DNA from 3 places in the Enterococcus sp. UD-01 genome. Region 2 is predicted to be linked to each of the others. Evidence: predicted binding sites of a transcription regulator. Region 2 holds the regulator's gene; each other region holds the start of a gene.
The links. The regulator LexA, encoded in region 2, represses DNA repair genes until DNA is damaged. The targets are predictions, from matches to a motif close to CNAACANNTGTTNG.

Region 1 (5,601 bases), on a different contig from region 2:
GCGAAAATCGAAAAATTAGCAGATCTTGCGCCTTTACACAATCCAGCAAATGCAATGGGTATTAGAGCTTTCAAGAAAATTTTACCTGAGATTATCAGCGTAGCCGTTTTCGATACAGCATTCCACACAACAATGCCAAAACATAACTATCTGTACAGCATTCCAACTGAATATTATGAAAAATTTGCAGCGCGTAAATATGGTGCTCACGGAACAAGCCACAAATTTGTTGCGCATCGTGCAGCGGAAATGTTAGGCCGTCCGATCGAAGAATTAAAAATCATTACTTGTCATTTAGGTAACGGTGCTTCAATTACTGCAGTTGATGGTGGTAAATCAGTAGATACTTCAATGGGCTTCACGCCGCTTGCTGGTGTGACAATGGGTACTCGTTCTGGTGATATCGATCCTTCATTGCTAGCATACCTAATGGAAAAACTTGAATTAACAGATATTAAAGATATGATTAATATTTTAAATAAAAAATCAGGATTACTTGGTTTGACTGGTATTTCCAGTGATATGCGTGATTTAGAAGCGAATATGGATAAAGAAGCAGTACAAGTTGCTTACGATATCTTTACTGACCGCATCCGCAAATATATTGGTAGCTACGTAACTGTAATGAATGGCGTAGATGCGATTGTATTTACTGCTGGTATCGGTGAAAATGATGCGCATGTTCGTAGCGAAGTAATCAAAGGCATGACTTGGTTTGGCTGTGAATTAGATGCTGATAAAAATAATGTTCGCGGTAAAGAATCTGTTATTTCAACAGATGACTCAAAAGTGAAAGTATTATTGATTCCTACAGATGAAGAATTAATGATTGCACGTGACGTTGAACGTTTAAGAAAATAATAAAAGTAAAAAGCAAGTGATCGGCTACGGCTGATCACTTGCTTTTTAGTTACTCTTCTGTTTTGTCTGGTACTTTATTTTCTAAATCTGTTCTTACAACTAGTACATCACAAGATGCTGTGCGAATAACATATTCAGAAACAGAACCGATAAATAATCGTTCTACTGCATTTAATCCGGTAGCACCCAACATGATTAAATCTACGTCATGAGCTTGAGGTAATTCTTTGGCAATTAAAGGTTTCGGAGAACCAAATTCAATAATTGTCGTTACTTTTTCACAGCCATTGTCTTTCGCTTGTTTTTTGTATCCTTCTAGTGTTTGTTTCGCCATTTCAGTAGCTTGTTCCGCTAAAACACCATCAAATGAAGAGACGGATTGAAAAGCTCGTGTGTCAATGACGTGAGCTAATAATAATTCAGCATCATTTCTTGTAGCAACGTTCATGGCTTTTTGAAACGCAAGTTCTGCTTCAGCAGAGCCATCTACAGCGACCATGATTTTTTGATAGGTTTGTAACATACGTATCACTCCTAAGCTGAATTCACAGCAGTTTTAAGATAACTGTATCTTTACTATAATTGTAGAACAAAATGCTGAAAAAGCAAACAAAAAAGAGAAGAGATTATAGAATCTTTTTAGCCAGCATAAAGCTGAAAACAGCAGAAATAGCAAATAAGCCAAAAATGTAAAATAAAGAGAATAATTTCAAATCGAATACACCAACCAACAAACCGATAATTGCCAAAGCTAAATAAAAATAACCGAATTGTCGTAGAAACTGTTGATTTTCTTCAGTAGGATCGTTGTGCATAAAAGCTAGAAATAAAGTGTTTCTTTTTAATAGAAAAATACCAATAATGACTAATAAAATCGCTGAAAGAAATATTAATACTTGAATCATGTGACAACCTCCATCAAATAAAAAACAATTTGCTTTTAAGCAAATTGTTCGATTAAGCTATAAAAATGGTAAAATCCGTCGATGCCGTTATTCGTCCTATAGTATTGAACCCGCAAACTAAGCAGGTGGGTTCCACGACTATCAGCTTCGAACTACCAAATGATAAGGCATGTTACCAGCCTAAGTACCAGAAGGATCCCAAGATATCAATAAAATGTTCGGTCAACACACAAAAAAGACAACGCGTACATCACAGATTTACCATCTTTATAATAGCATACTCTCCAGCAAACAGCAACGAGAGTGCTTGTCTTTGTGAAAGATTAAGACTGCTTTTTCCATTCTTCGATGCGCTTGTATTGTTGATGCAAAGCTTGCTCGTATTTGCCAGTGTCAATTGGTTTGTAGTAATGGGCATGTTTAATTTTATCAGGCAAATATTGTTGCTTGACCCAGGCGTTTTCAAAGCTGTGGGGATATTGATAGCCTATGCCGCGATTCAACGCTTTGGCGCCTGAATAATGACTATCGCGTAAATGACTAGGGATTTCACCTGCTTTTCCTTCACGGATATCGGCTAATGCCGCATCAATCGCTGAGATTCCTGAATTGGATTTTGGCGACAAGCATAAATCAATCACTGCATCGGCTAACGGAATTCGGGCTTCGGGAAAGCCTAGTTTTTCAGCCGCCTGAACAGCGGTTACCGTACGGGCAGCTGCAGCAGGATTTCCTAAGCCAATATCTTCATAGGCGACGACCATTAACCGACGACAAATAATCGGTAGATCGCCCGCTTCAACTAAACGGGCGAGATAATGCAAAGCCGCATCCACGTCACTACCGCGTATGGATTTTTGAAAGGCAGAAATAACATCATAATGGGCATCGCCGTCTTTGTCATGGGTCAAGGCCTTTCTCTGAACACACTCTTCTATCACAGACAAAGTCAATACAATTTTTCCATTGGCATCTTCCGGCGTAGACTTTACTGCAAGCTCTAGACCATTTAAGGCACTGCGTAAATCCCCGTTGGTTGCGCGCGCTAAATGCTGCAGTGCATTCTCTTCTAAAACTACTGGGTACTTACCTAAGCCACGTTCTTGATCGGATAACGCAGCTTGAATGGCTTCTTTAATATCTGTTTCAGATAAGGGAGTAACTTCAAAAATTTGCGTTCGACTACGGATCGCCGGATTAATCGTAATATAAGGATTTTCGGTTGTTGCGCCAATCATAATAATGCGGCCGTTTTCTAAATGCGGCAATAAAAAATCCTGTTTGGTCTTATCCAGTCGGTGAATTTCATCTAATAACAAAATGACTGTGCCGCTCATTTTGGCTTCTTCAGCGACAATCTGCAGGTCTTTTTTTGTGTCCGTTGCGGCATTTAACATCCGAAAGGCGTAATTGGTTGAACCAGCGATCGCACTGGCAATGCTGGTTTTGCCAGTACCAGGAGGGCCGTATAAAATCATCGAAGAAAGCATCTTGGCTTCAACCATTCGACGAATAATTTTTCCAGGACCAACCAGCTGTTTTTGCCCAACGACTTCATCTAAATTGCGTGGTCGCATACGATAAGCTAACGGTTTTTGCATCGTTGGACCTCCTTTTTTTCTTTCTGTATACCTCATTATATCATATTGAACGTACGTTTGCATTGGTCGCAGGTTAATAGTAAAATAAAGGATAAAGTGAAGTCCAATCCGTGTTTATCCATCCTAATTGTTAATTAATTTCATGGATAAAAGCCCTCGATTCGTGTATCATAGAAAGTGGTGAAAAAATGAGGGAAACAATTAATTATTTTAATACGAAATCAACAGAAGAAATCGCGCAATTTTTATTGGGCATGTATTTAGAACATACAACAGAAGCGGGAATTCTTGCTGGCTACATCGTTGATGCGGAAGCTTATCTGGGACCGGAGGATGAAGCAGCACACAGCTTTGGCTTACGTAATACACCCAGATTAAAAGCAATGTATGATGAGCCGGGAACGATTTATTTATATACGATGCATACGCATTTGATCCTAAACATGGTTACACAGGAAAAAGGCAAGCCACAGGGAGTGATGATTCGTGCGATAGAGCCGGTGCACGGAGTTGAGCAGATGGCTGAAAATCGCAACGGCAGAATTGGCTTTGAACTTTCCAATGGTCCCGGAAAATTAGTTCGGGCAATGGGCATTACCAAAGAATTATATGGACAATCTATTTTTAACAGCTCGTTGCGGATCGTACCGCAAAAACGGAAGTACCCAAAAAAGATCTTAGCTTTACCGCGTATCGGCATTCCCAACAAAGGCATTTGGACCGATCTGCCTTTAAGATATGCGGTTTCAGGAAATCCTTATATTTCAAAACAAAAACGAAGTCAAATTGATCAACAGTCATTCGGCTGGAAGGAAGAAAATTAATGAAAAAAGCAACCATGCTTACTTATCTAGATCAACAATTAACCAAGAAAATAACCGAATATGATGTAGCCTTGGACTGGGATACTAAAAATCATACCATTGAAGTAGTGTTCCGCCTCTTCGCTGAAAATAAAGAAAACGAGCAGATTGATGATGCTGCAGGAACCGTTTCTGCTGAGGACATTATCGAGTTTGAGGATGGCGTATTGTTTTATCATCCGGAAAAATCGGTTTTTGATGAAGAGGACTTTTTGGCTGTAATTCCCTATGAAGGAAAAAAAGGCTTGAAAAAATCACTGCTTGATGGTTTTGTAGATTATTTAAATGAGGTATTGGCAGAAGGACAAAGTGATTTGCTTGATTTTTTAGCTGACAACGAACAAGAAGTTTTTGAATTGAACTGGTCAAATGAAGCGTTTGATGCAGCCGTAAAAAAATATCACACAGCCGATAGCGATCCTGATATCGCTTATCCGAGCTATTAGAAAGGAAGTGATTCTGTGAAGTGGACTGAAGTGAAAGTTGAAACGGCCAGTGAGGCAGTTGAGGCAATTTCCAATATCATGATGGAAGCCGGTGCCAGCGGAGTAGCGATTGAAGACGCGTTGGATGTGGAGAATTTTAAGAGCGATCTTTATGGCGAAATTTTAGACAAGGAGCAGTTTACCCATATTAAAGAAGGCGCTTTGGTGATGGCTTATTTTCCTGAAACAACCTTTTTACCTGAAATTTTGCCATTTATCAAAGAAAGTATCTGTCATTTACCGGAATTCGGCCTAAGCATTGGCAAAAATGAAGTTACTGTCAGTGAGGTAGCTGAAAGTGACTGGGCGACTGCCTGGAAAAAATATTACCATCCCGTACGAGTAACACGCTTTTTAACAATTGTCCCTAGCTGGGAAAAGTATGAAGCCAAGGACGCGGCGGAAAAAATTATTACGTTGGATCCGGGTATGGCGTTTGGAACGGGAACGCATCCGACCACACGTCTGACTTTGCAGGCGCTGGAAACTGTGCTGCGCGGCGGGGAAACTTTACTGGACGTAGGTACTGGTTCTGGCGTATTGAGTATTGCCAGTAAGTATTTAGGCGCGAAACAGGTTTATGCTTATGATCTTGATGAAGTTGCTGTTAATGCAGCTCAGGAAAATATGGACATGAATCCAGTCGCTGAAGATGTTCAAGTGTCAGCCAACGATCTGTTAAACGGCATAACGATAGAAGCAGACGTAATTGTAGCGAATATTTTAGCGGATATCATTGTTTTAATGATTGACGATGCTTGGCGGTTATTGAAAAACGATGGCACCTTAATTATTTCGGGCATTATCGCAGAGAAAAAAGCGATGATTTTAGAAAAATTGACAGAAACAGGCTTCCTTGTTGATCAAATTTTCCAGCAAGGAGACT
Region 2 (5,601 bases):
TTTGCCCCGCATAGCTTCCTTTAACACCAAATAAATTATAGTTGGGAGCGGCAGCCAGACCAGATGTTCCATAACTACTTTCAAGCAATGCTTGTGCAATCATTACAGAAGCATACAAATCATTTTCATTTGCCACGGAGGCAGCAGAATAACCAATTGAATCAATAAATGCTTGTTGCGCTTCTGCCCCGCTATTTGCTACTTCCGCTTGAGCATTCGTTGGTAGAACACTTCCAGCGATAGGTAGAAAAACAAAAGATGCGCCCATAAGTGCTGCCAATTTTTTATTACTGAAATGAACAGTTTTATTCACTGCATGCCTACTGCTTCTAGTCAATCTTTCTTCCATTTTTGTTCCTCCTCAATCAAACTCATAAGCAAATTTTACTGAGTTTAATCAAGAATCACAATTATTTAGACTTAAAAATTTATAATTTAAAGCCCTCGTAACTCCTATGAAATGTTTGTTTTATTTAATATAATCTAAAATGTATTATTAAAATTACTTATAGGTATTTATATATTTGTATTTTTTTACAAATTTGGCTTTAATTACTATTTATTCAATATTTTTATGATATACGATGAAATAGTCTCATTTGTTTCAATTATGTCAAAAGCGTTACACCGATTATTTACTATATAAAAAAGGAAATCCGCTAAAATTAGGGATCTCCTTTTCTATTTTTTATAAACTTGTATATTTGGCTACAACGTTTTCAACAGTAAAACCAAATTCTTTTAGAATTAAATCGCCTGGTGCTGATGCGCCAAAGTGGTCGATCGTAACAGTTGTTCCTTCGGTTCCGATATATCTTTCCCAACCAAATGGAGAAGCAGCTTCAATTGCTACACGTTTTGTTACAGCTTTTGGTAAAACTGATTCTTTATAATCAGCTGATTGTTTTTCAAATAAATCAAAGCTTGGCATTGATACAACAGATACATCTTTGCCTTGAGCAGCTAATTCTTTTTGAGCTTGAACTGCCAAATTAACTTCTGAGCCTGTAGCAATCAAAATTCCTTCCGGTTGTTCGCCTTTTTGAGGTGAAATTACGTAAGCACCTTTTTGAACTAGCTCACTCGCTTTTTCTTTGGTGCCTTCAATTACTGGCAGGTTTTGACGGCTTAATACTAAGACTGTCGGAGCATCTTTAGTTGTCATTGCAATCTTCCAAGCCGCTACGGTTTCATTACCGTCAGCTGGACGAATCACTTGTACACCCGGCATGCAGCGAATACTTGCCAATTGTTCAATTGGTTCATGCGTTGGACCATCTTCACCAACTGCAACCGAATCATGCGTTAGTACATAGGTTACGGGTGTATTTTGAATAGCTGCCAAGCGAACAGCTGGACGTAGGTAGTCTGTAAAGACGAAGAAAGTTCCGCCGTAAATCCGACTTCCGCCGTGAAGCTGAATACCGTTCATTGCTGCAGCCATGGCAAATTCACGAACGCCAAACCAAATATTGCGACCTGCATAATTGCCAGGTTCAAAATCCTGTTCAGCAGCTACCATTGTATTGTTCGATGCAGATAAGTCGGCAGAACCACCCCAGAAGCTTGGTACAGCCTTAGAAATAGCTTGAATGGTTTCTTTACTAGTGACACGACTTGCTGCACTTGAACCTACTTCATAGACTGGTAATTCTGCATCCCAGTTTTCAGGAAGTTCGTCTGCAAAAGCTTGCTTAAATTGTTTAGCCAATTCAGGATGTGCATGTTCGTAGTTTTTGAACATTTCGTTCCATTTATTTTCTGCTTGTTCGCCTTCTTCAATCATCGTTTCTTTAAAGCGAGCAGCAACTTCATCCGGCACAGTAAAATCTGGATATTCCCAGCCATAAACAGTTTTTGCCGCAGTAATACCATCTGCACCAATTGGAGCGCCATGAACAGAAGAAGTGCCTTCTTTTGGTGCACCATAACCGATCACTGTTTTCACTTCGATTAAAGTAGGTTTTTCAGTTTCTGCTTTTGCTGCTTCGATTGCTTGAGAGATTTCTTCTAAATCGTTGCCGTCTTTGACTAAAATGTGTTGCCAGCCGTAAGCTTCATAGCGCGCCCCAACATTTTCAGTAAATGCTTTTGACGTTGGTCCGTCCAAAGAGATATCATTTGAATCATATAACACGATCAGTTTACCAAGCTTCATATGTCCGGCCATAGAACTTGCTTCTTGTGAAACACCTTCCATCAAATCGCCGTCACCACATAAAGCGTAAGTAAAATGGTCGATAACAGGGAAGCTGTCGCGGTTATAGGTTGCAGCTGTATGGGCTTCAGCCATGGCCATACCTACAGCCATCGCGATTCCTTGTCCTAATGGACCCGTTGTTGCTTCCACACCATCTGTATGATGAACTTCAGGATGTCCAGGAGTTTTGCTGTCCCATTGACGGAAGCTCTTTAAATCATCGATCGTAACATTATAGCCCGATAAATGAAGTAAACTGTAAAGCATTGCTGAGCCATGACCTGCTGAAAGAATAAAACGATCCCGATCTACCCAGTTGGTAGAGGTTTTAGGATTTACCTTTAAATATTTTGTCCAAAGAGCATATGCCATTGGAGCAGCTCCCATTGGTAATCCGGGATGTCCAGAATTCGCCTTTTGAATCGCATCAATACTTAATGTACGAATGGTATTAACGCCTAACTGATCAGTGTTATCGAACAAAAAAATCATCTCCTATTTAGGTTTTTTTTACCTTTATTATCTTTATTTTAACGCATATCGTTTATGAAAGCAATTACTTTTAGTAAAAACAACTAAAATTATTTGCGGTTGTGTAAGCCTTTTTCTTTTTGAATTTTCTTTAATTTATCTGGTGTCACATCATTCCCTTTAGGATCAACTACTTTCATTCCTTCAATGTGGTGTCTCATGCCACCGCGAAAAGCAGCTAAATATTCTTGACGCAATCTCTGTTGTTCCGCTTTTTCTTGATCAGATAATCCTGATTCCTTGGCTTTTTTAGCCAGTTCATTGATACGACTCATTTTTTCTGATGATAACATATATCAGCGCTCCTTTAAAAGGTCCGTTTTTAAACGTCTTTTTTGTTTGCTTCCATGTCTATCTTATAAGATGAATAGGAAAAAGACAACTATATTCTTAATGGAATTTCAGTTCTCTTTTGTATACATCGCCCAAATTTGTTTCAAGACAAAAAAACACGAACGCTTGTTTGATTCCTGCTTAATTGTATGGTACACTGAATATATTAATTGAAAGAAGGTGCGAGCTTTGGTGAAGCGTACAGATACTAGACAAATCGAAGTATTAAGATATATATATGAACAAGTAGAGCTTAAGGGCTATCCTCCGACCGTTCGGGAAATTGGAAAAGCAGTGGATCTTTCCTCTACTTCCACCGTTCACGGACATTTAGCTCGTCTCGAGAAAAAAGGACTCATTCTACGTGACCCAACAAAACCTAGAGCCATTGAACTAACACCTGAAGGACTTGAAAAGATCGGCGTACGTCCGACTGTGATCCCTATGTTAGGGGTCGTTACAGCTGGTGAACCAATTTTAGCTGTTGAAGAAGCTTCGGATTTCTTCCCGTTGCCACCAGACTTGCAGTCTGAAGAAAACTCTTTGTTTATGCTGACGATTCGAGGCGAAAGTATGATTAATGCGGGGATTCTAGACGGTGATCAAGTGATTGTCCGCAAACAAAGTGCCGCTTCTAACGGCGATATAGTGATTGCTATGACGGACGAAGATGAAGCCACCTGCAAACGTTTCTTTAAAGAAAGCGACTATATCCGACTACAGCCTGAAAATGATGCTTTAGAACCTATTATTTTGAATAATGTAAGTATATTAGGCAAAGTTGTTGGCTTGTACCGCAATCATATTTAATTGTACTCATTCAGAAAAAAAGACCTTCCTTAAACTCATTTTAGCGAATGAATTTAAGGAAGGTCTTTTTATGATTAGATTTTTTTCAGCCATTCGATAAAGTTTTGTTGAAAAATTTCTGGTTGTTCTATTTGCAGATTATGCCCTGCACCATCAACAACGGCGAAGCTGGCTCGATGAAACTGCTTCATGAAACGAAAGGCATCCGCATAACCGACAATATCATCTTGTTTCCCTGTAATAATGCTGACTGGAACATCTAATGAGAAATTAAGCAGCTGCTTTTCATTAGAGAAAGAGTAACCCTTTGACTGATACGTAGATAAAAATTTTGGATCCACTGATTTTATACCGGGTAAAATAGCTTTTTGATAGTTCTCCCAGGTTTCCCTTGTTGCAAACACTGCAGTCTGAAGAAAATTCTGATAGTCAGCCCATTGAGAAGCTGATACTTGTAGTTTATCAGAGACAATGAGTTGTTCTTTGGGCGGAAGTGTTCTGTCAGCCTGTCTGCTAATCGTACAAGGACACAGCAGATAAAGTCCGGCTATACAATCAGTTTCTTGCATCGCTAAACCTAATGACAAATAGCCGCCATAAGATTCTCCAACTAAGGAATAGCTCGTAGTACCAATGACTTCTCTTAAAAAGGCTTGAAGAATTTCGATCATTTTATCTGCACAAAGATCCGTCCTACTTGTAGACTGACCCATTCCGGGTAAATCTACGTAAATTCGTTGGAAGCCGCTCTGTTCAAAAAAGCTGGGCTCCAGACAAGCGGACATCAAACGATGATCTACACCAAAGCCGTGCAAACACACTAGTGGTTTCCCCTGTCCAACAATTTCATAATTCAGTTTCAGCCCAGAAATATCCATTTTCATAAAAAGGCCTCCTGCTATTGTTCTTCTACAGTAATCTTTCGCTGGTAGGTTTCAAATTGATACGCATACGTATTTTTTTCATCTTGCTCCCCTTCACTGAGATTGATCAGTGTCCAGTTCTCCCAAGCCACTTTAGGGAATTTGGTATCTCCGGCAAACGTATGATGAATCAAAGTACGATACAGCACATCACAATAAGGAAGGAATTCCTCATAAATTAATGAACCTCCCGCAATAAAGGTAATGCCGGTAAACTCTTCGGCGTAGGCTAGAATCTCCTCCAGCGTATGCATGATTACGACACCTTCAGCCGTATAGTGTTGATCACGAGTTAAGACAATTGTTTTTCGATTAGGTAGCGGTCTGCCGCCCATTCCTTCAAAGGTCTTTCTGCCCATTACGATCGTATTATTTTCGGTCATTTGTTTGAAAAATTTTAAATCATTTGGTAAATACCAAGGCAACTGATTGTTATTCCCAATGGTTCCTTCTTCATCTTGCGCCCAAATAGCTGCTAACATAAGCGACTCCTTTCAATTTAAACGGCAATCGGTGCTTTTATAGCTGGATGCGGATCATAGCCTTCGATCACAATATCTTCCATCTCAAAATCAAAAACAGACTGCTTTTCCTGATTTAAAGTTAAAGTAGGAAATGAGCGGATATCACGTGATAGTTGCTCTTCCATTTGCTCTACATGATTCATATATAAATGTGCATCGCCTAAAGTATGAACAAATTCCCCAACCTGCAAGCCAGTTTCATGGGCAATTAAATGAGTCAATAAGGCATAGCTAGCAATGTTGAACGGCACGCCAAGAAAAACATCGCCGCTGCGCTGAT
Region 3 (5,601 bases), on a different contig from region 2:
AAAAAAACTGAAATCAAAGACGCTCTTCAAAAATAAAAGAGCAAAGTCCAGCGATCTCAGCTTTTAGCTATAAAATTAGCGAAACATCGTCCGTACTGCTTGTGCCAGCACTTTAGCATCCCGATTATAGGATGTAACCGGAAGGATTTCTTTGTCAATATCGAATAAAGTATATACCGCAATTCGTGCTGCTCTAACAGAATATTCTTCTGTAAAAACCATATCCTTAGGAATTTCCACAAATTGACTGACCATTGCAAAGTTAGTACTGTTTTCCGGTACAACCGGCGGACGATCTGCCAGCCTGTGGGGCTGGAACTGTGCGTCGATATACGGCATATAAACTGGAATAACATTTACAATATCCTGACTAATTTCTTCCCAATCCTCCTGCCAGCCCATCTGACAAATCCATTCGTACAAAATTTCTTCACCTGTACAATCACGCAACGGCTTTCTCACATAATCACCGACTTTGTCCGTATAAATACCATAGCCCCAAAAGATCGTGGTATCCGGATCCTGATTTCGAAAATGCGGCTGGGCAGCCACTACTGTACTTAACAGCCAGCTGGAGTCTTTTAACGTCATCAAGGCACCGGAGCCGGGAATATTACCTGAAAATTCTTCAATGCGTTTTAACAAGCTGTCTCCGCTGCAGGTCACTGTGAAGCTTTCCCAATTTGTTTCATTTTCATGACCAAAAAATGGTTCTGGATCGCCCAAGCCTGTTCCTTTCTTTGCAATCGTACGCCAAAGTCTGGCAGAACGTGCTTCTTCAATAACAGCGGGTGCCGGATGACTCCAGTCTCCCTGAGTTGAGCTGTCTGTCATTGTTCCATTAGTCATAATAACTACATCGTCTTTAGCCAGCTCAATTGTTTCGCCATTTTCAAAGGTCAACGCAGTTACCGTAAGCTCATCTCCGGGTGCAAAGCTTAAATCAACGACCGTTTCATTTAAAGTAAAATCAACTCTATGCTTTTCTAAAAAAGCTTTTAAAGGCATAATAACGCTGTCGTATTGATTCAACGGCGTCCGTGTTACGCCTGCCAGTGTGTCGATTCGTGAAAATTCCAAAATCATGCGGTTCATATATCGACGGAATTCAAAGAGACTGCTCCATTTTTGAAAAGCAAAGGTTGTCTGCCACATATACCAAAAATTCGTTTCAAAAAAGTGCGGTCCAAACCAATCTTCGATGGTACAGTCATCCAAGCTTTCTTCAGAAGCCGCCAGCAGTTTCGTCATAGCCAGTCGATCTTCATGAGTAAAGCCCATCGTATGTGCATCGAGAATTTGCTGATTGCTGGTGACTAAACGCGCTTGTGCGTGTGTAGGATGCAAATGATCAAAATTTAAAATTTCTTCTGTCACGCTATGATTTGGCCAGTCAATAGACGGAATGCTGTCAAACAACTCCCAAAAATTTTCATAGGTTTCTTCATTCAGCATACGACCGCCGCGAGTGACAAAGCCCTTTTCATTGGTTCCAATACCGTCATTGCTGCCGCCAAGAATATCCAGGCCTTCAATGACATGGATATTTTTCCCACTAAAATTCGCATCACGAATCAAATAAGCCGCAGCAGACAAAGCAGCAATTCCGCCGCCAATCAGGTAGACCTGCTTATCGCCATAATAACGACTATTAATCTCTTCTTCTATTTTCGCTTCTTTGACTTCTTTCTTTTCAGCAGCCAACTTTTTAGCAAAAAAAGCGGCACCTAACAGACTAGCAGCGGCCAACCCAAGCTGTCTTTTTTTCATGAAAATCCCTCCGATTTATTCGTTAAAATCAGCGTACAACGATTATTCATAAAAGTCTTGTGATAGCCTTTTCAGCCTGTCCGCTTTTTAGACACTCTTCTCTATCTGTCACAACTAGTCATTTTCTTTTTGGTAAAGACGATAGGAAAAGAACTCTGTATCTTTTGCTAAACGAAATAGCTGTGTTGCAATTTCCAATGGCGATTCCTTATAGCCGTCTAATATCCAATTAATCAGCACGCCGCTGCAGCCATAGGAAAAAAAGCGTGCGTAGAATTCTTTGTCTTCTGGGAGAAGCTGCTTTTCTTCGTCCATTTCTTCAAATAAATTAATAAATAATTGATTCGTAATTGTAGAAAAACAGGCTCTTAATACGTCAGAATCTGAACTCACCGTATTATAGTAGAAATCACTTTTCGACTGAATGGCTTTTAGCATTTTCAATGCTTGTTCTTCCCAGTTATCAATGCTGACTTCCGTTAAATCCAAATAAATCAATGCATCATGGGTGTAAATCCAGCGCAGTAAGTCTTGCTTATCTGTGAAATGGTAATAAAAGGTTTGACGATTCAAGCCTACTTGTTTAGTAATATCCTGCACGCTGATTTTACTAAACAATTTTCGTTCGCATAAATCAATTAACGCTGCTGAGATTGCCTTTTTGGTAATTTGAGATTCACTCATACATTTGCCCTCACTTTTTTAGTTATGTTTATCATACCAAAAAACGAGCAGAAAATATAAACTCAAGGTATATTTTTACTGATTGTTAATGGTTTGGTTTACTCGAATGTTTCATCCCCAAAAAAAGAGGCTGTCTTCTTCCTTTACAGAAAGAAAACAACGTCTTTTTTATTCTTTATAGTAGGAATCATAACCAAAATGCTCGTAAGCCAACGGAGTTGCAATACGACCTCTAGGAGTTCTTTTGATAAAGCCTTTTTGAATTAGATACGGTTCATACATATCTTCTACTGTTTCCGTTTCTTCGCTGATGTTTACGGCTATCGTGCTTAAGCCTACAGGGCCGCCGCCGTACAATTCAATCATCGTTCTTAACAGCTTTTGATCAACATAGTCTAAGCCTTGATGATCCACCTGCAACAACGTAAGCGCCTGATCGGCAATGCTGGAATTAATGATTCCGTTTGACTGAACCTGAGCAAAATCACGAACCCGTTTCAATAAGCGGTTGGCAATTCGGGGAGTGCCGCGCGAACGCCGCGCAATTTCGTAGGCACCTTCTTCAATAATTTCCGTTTGAAAAATATCCGCAGAACGTAAGACGATCTCCTTTAAATCCTTCGTTTCATAATATTCCATATGTGAAATAATACCGAATCGATCTCTAAGCGGCGCAGACAGCATGCCGGCTCTGGTCGTAGCACCGATTAAAGTAAACGGCGGCAAGGGAAAATGCACTGGATGTGCTGTAGTGCCCTGACCGACCATAATGTCCACGTAAAAATCCTCCATCGCTGAATACAGCATTTCTTCAACAACACGAGGAAGTCGATGAATTTCATCAATAAATAAAACGTCGCCCGGTTCTAATTCATTTAAGATAGCCACCAAATCGCCGGCTCGTTCAATCGCCGGTCCGCTAGTCGTACGAATATTTACCTGCATTTCGTTGGCAATCACCATCGCCATGGTAGTTTTCCCCAGTCCCGGAGGTCCATACAACAAGGTATGATCTAAGGCTTCTTCTCGATTGCGGGCAGCTTCTATATAAATCGTCAATTCTTGCTTCACTTTGTCCTGACCGATGTATTGTTCAAGCGACTGCGGTCGCAGTGATTTTTCTAGCGATTCTTCGCCTTCACTGCTTTGCGCTGAAAGTAGTCTTTCATCTTCCATCATTAGCTGACCCTCCTTAGCGTTTCATCATTAGCTTCAAAGCGTTGCGCAAGTATTCGTCGGTTTTGAGTGTGCCTAATTCTTCCAGCTTAGGCGTAATGCGTTTTACTTCCTTCTCGCTGTAGCCGAGTGCGCTCAATGCTTCCAGTGCTTCAGTCAATGCTTGGTTGGCAGAATGAATCGTCGTTTGTGCCATGGCTTCAACCGCTGCATCAGAGGTTTCCAGCTCACCTAGCTTCCCTTTTAAATCCAAGACCATTTGCTGTGCCGTTTTTTTCCCCACGCCCGGAAACTTCGTCAGATATGCCGCATCTTCATTTTCAATCGCAAAAATCAACCCGCCGTGATCTTCCGAAGCCATAATTGCTAAGGCGCTTTTTGGTCCAATGCCGGAAACGCTGATTAATTTTAAAAATAATTGCTTTTCATCTAAATCACTAAAGCCATATAATGTATGCGCATCTTCACGAATAACTTGATGCAGATAAATTTTCACTTCCTGATCGACTTTTCCAGAATAGCGGTAAGGGTTTCCTACTGAGACTTGATACCCTATACCATTCGCTTCCACTACAATGTAATAAGGATTAATAAATGTTACTTTACCGATGATATACTCGTACATGCTTTCACCTTTCTCTGGCAAATCAGATTCCTCTGACTGCTCTCTTACGCTTTATGCGCACATATGTTTCTATTTTAGCACAAAATGAAGAAAACCAATAGCTAAAAAAGGCAATAAAACAAGCCAGTACGATTCTAAACTGCTCGTACCGACTTGTTGCTTTTTATTCAGAGATGTAGGTCCATTTGAAATCGTATCTAGCTCCTGCTCCGTGAGCAACGACCCCTTTGACTTTCTTATTACGCATATGAGCTTCTGCTTTTTGGTAAATAGGTGCTACACCCATTTCATCTATCAATAATTTTTCTGCTTTTACCATGTCTTCCCAGCGTTTTTCCGGATCTGAAGCATCTTTTTTGCCGGACGCTTCAACTAAAGCATCATAGTCTTTATTAGAGAAGCGCCCTCTATTATAAGAACTCCCCGTAATAAACAAATCGGTAAAGCTGCTAGGGTCAGCGTAATCAGCACCCCAACCGCCTACAAGGACGTCAAAATCGCCATTTTTTCCACGATCTAAACGAACCGCAAACGGTACGTTCGTAACCGTCACCTCTACACCATCCAGATTTTCCTGTACCGCTCCTTGAATGTATTCCATAATTTTCTTCGTGGAGTCAGTGTCATCGCCAAGAATATCAAATTTGAAGCTGTCGATGCCTAATTCCTTTTTAGCGGCTGCCCAATATTTTTGAGCCTGCTCTTTATCATAGTCAAGCAGGTTTTTATTTTCGTCCGCGAAATCTGTGTTGTCCTTTGGCGAATAAGACATACCAGCTGGAACTAATCCGGTTGAAGCAATTGAACCATCACCTAGAATTCGATCAACAATCGCATTGCGGTCAATAGAATAAGAGATTGCTTTTCTCAAGTTTGCATTAAGATATGGTGACTTTTTATCTCTTTGATTAAATTCGATATAAGAAGTACGCGCATCTTTTTCAATGACTAATTCTGGATCATCCGCCATTTGCTGCGCCAACTCGCCGCTCAAAATAACGTCATCTGCTTGATCATTTTGAAAAAGGTTCAGAGAAGTTGGAGCTTCTTTGACTACTTTAACTTCAATTTTTTCTAGTTTTACCGTGTCCTTATCCCAATATTGGTCGTTTTTAGTATAAGACCATTCGGTATCCGTTCCCGGACCGTCAAAATCTGTTAAGGTAAACGGACCATTATAGACAGAAGCCTCGCTTGTTGTTGCGTAATCTTTTCCTTTTCCTTCAACAATTTTTTTATTTTGCGGGAAAAATGAAGGGAACGCTAACAGATAATCAAAATACGGAGTTGCTTGCTCTAACGTTACTTCCAACTCATAGTCGCTGATGGCTTTAATCCCTAATTCA

Region 1: the regulator LexA is predicted to act here: its motif matches at 3,414-3,427, upstream of ABH902_RS05980 (replication-associated recombination protein A).
Region 3: the regulator LexA is predicted to act here: its motif matches at 4,312-4,325, upstream of ruvA (Holliday junction branch migration protein RuvA).

What each region holds. Positions count from the first base shown of each region.
Region 1 covers NZ_JBIYEU010000005.1:16,571-22,171, forward strand. The annotation lists gene ABH902_RS05960 (acetate kinase) at 1-861, shown strand, start outside; gene ABH902_RS05965 (universal stress protein) at 911-1,384, opposite strand; gene ABH902_RS05970 (hypothetical protein) at 1,488-1,766, opposite strand; RNA gene ssrS (6S RNA) at 1,835-2,028, opposite strand; gene ABH902_RS05980 (replication-associated recombination protein A) at 2,090-3,367, opposite strand; partial or broken gene ABH902_RS05985 (DNA-3-methyladenine glycosylase) at 3,556-4,255, shown strand; gene ABH902_RS05990 (DUF3013 family protein) at 4,191-4,676, shown strand; gene prmA (50S ribosomal protein L11 methyltransferase) at 4,692-5,601, shown strand, end outside.
Region 2 covers NZ_JBIYEU010000001.1:235,427-241,027, reverse strand. The annotation lists gene ABH902_RS01265 (glucosaminidase domain-containing protein) at 1-349, opposite strand, end outside; gene tkt (transketolase) at 689-2,683, opposite strand; gene ABH902_RS01255 (DUF896 family protein) at 2,782-3,024, opposite strand; gene lexA (transcriptional repressor LexA) at 3,245-3,874, shown strand; gene ABH902_RS01245 (alpha/beta fold hydrolase) at 3,949-4,758, opposite strand; gene ABH902_RS01240 (dihydrofolate reductase) at 4,773-5,279, opposite strand; gene ABH902_RS01235 (thymidylate synthase) at 5,297-5,601, opposite strand, start outside.
Region 3 covers NZ_JBIYEU010000028.1:12,770-18,370, reverse strand. The annotation lists gene ABH902_RS15485 (oleate hydratase) at 76-1,770, opposite strand; gene ABH902_RS15480 (TetR/AcrR family transcriptional regulator) at 1,885-2,454, opposite strand; gene ruvB (Holliday junction branch migration DNA helicase RuvB) at 2,623-3,633, opposite strand; gene ruvA (Holliday junction branch migration protein RuvA) at 3,647-4,255, opposite strand; gene ABH902_RS15465 (peptide ABC transporter substrate-binding protein) at 4,419-5,601, opposite strand, start outside.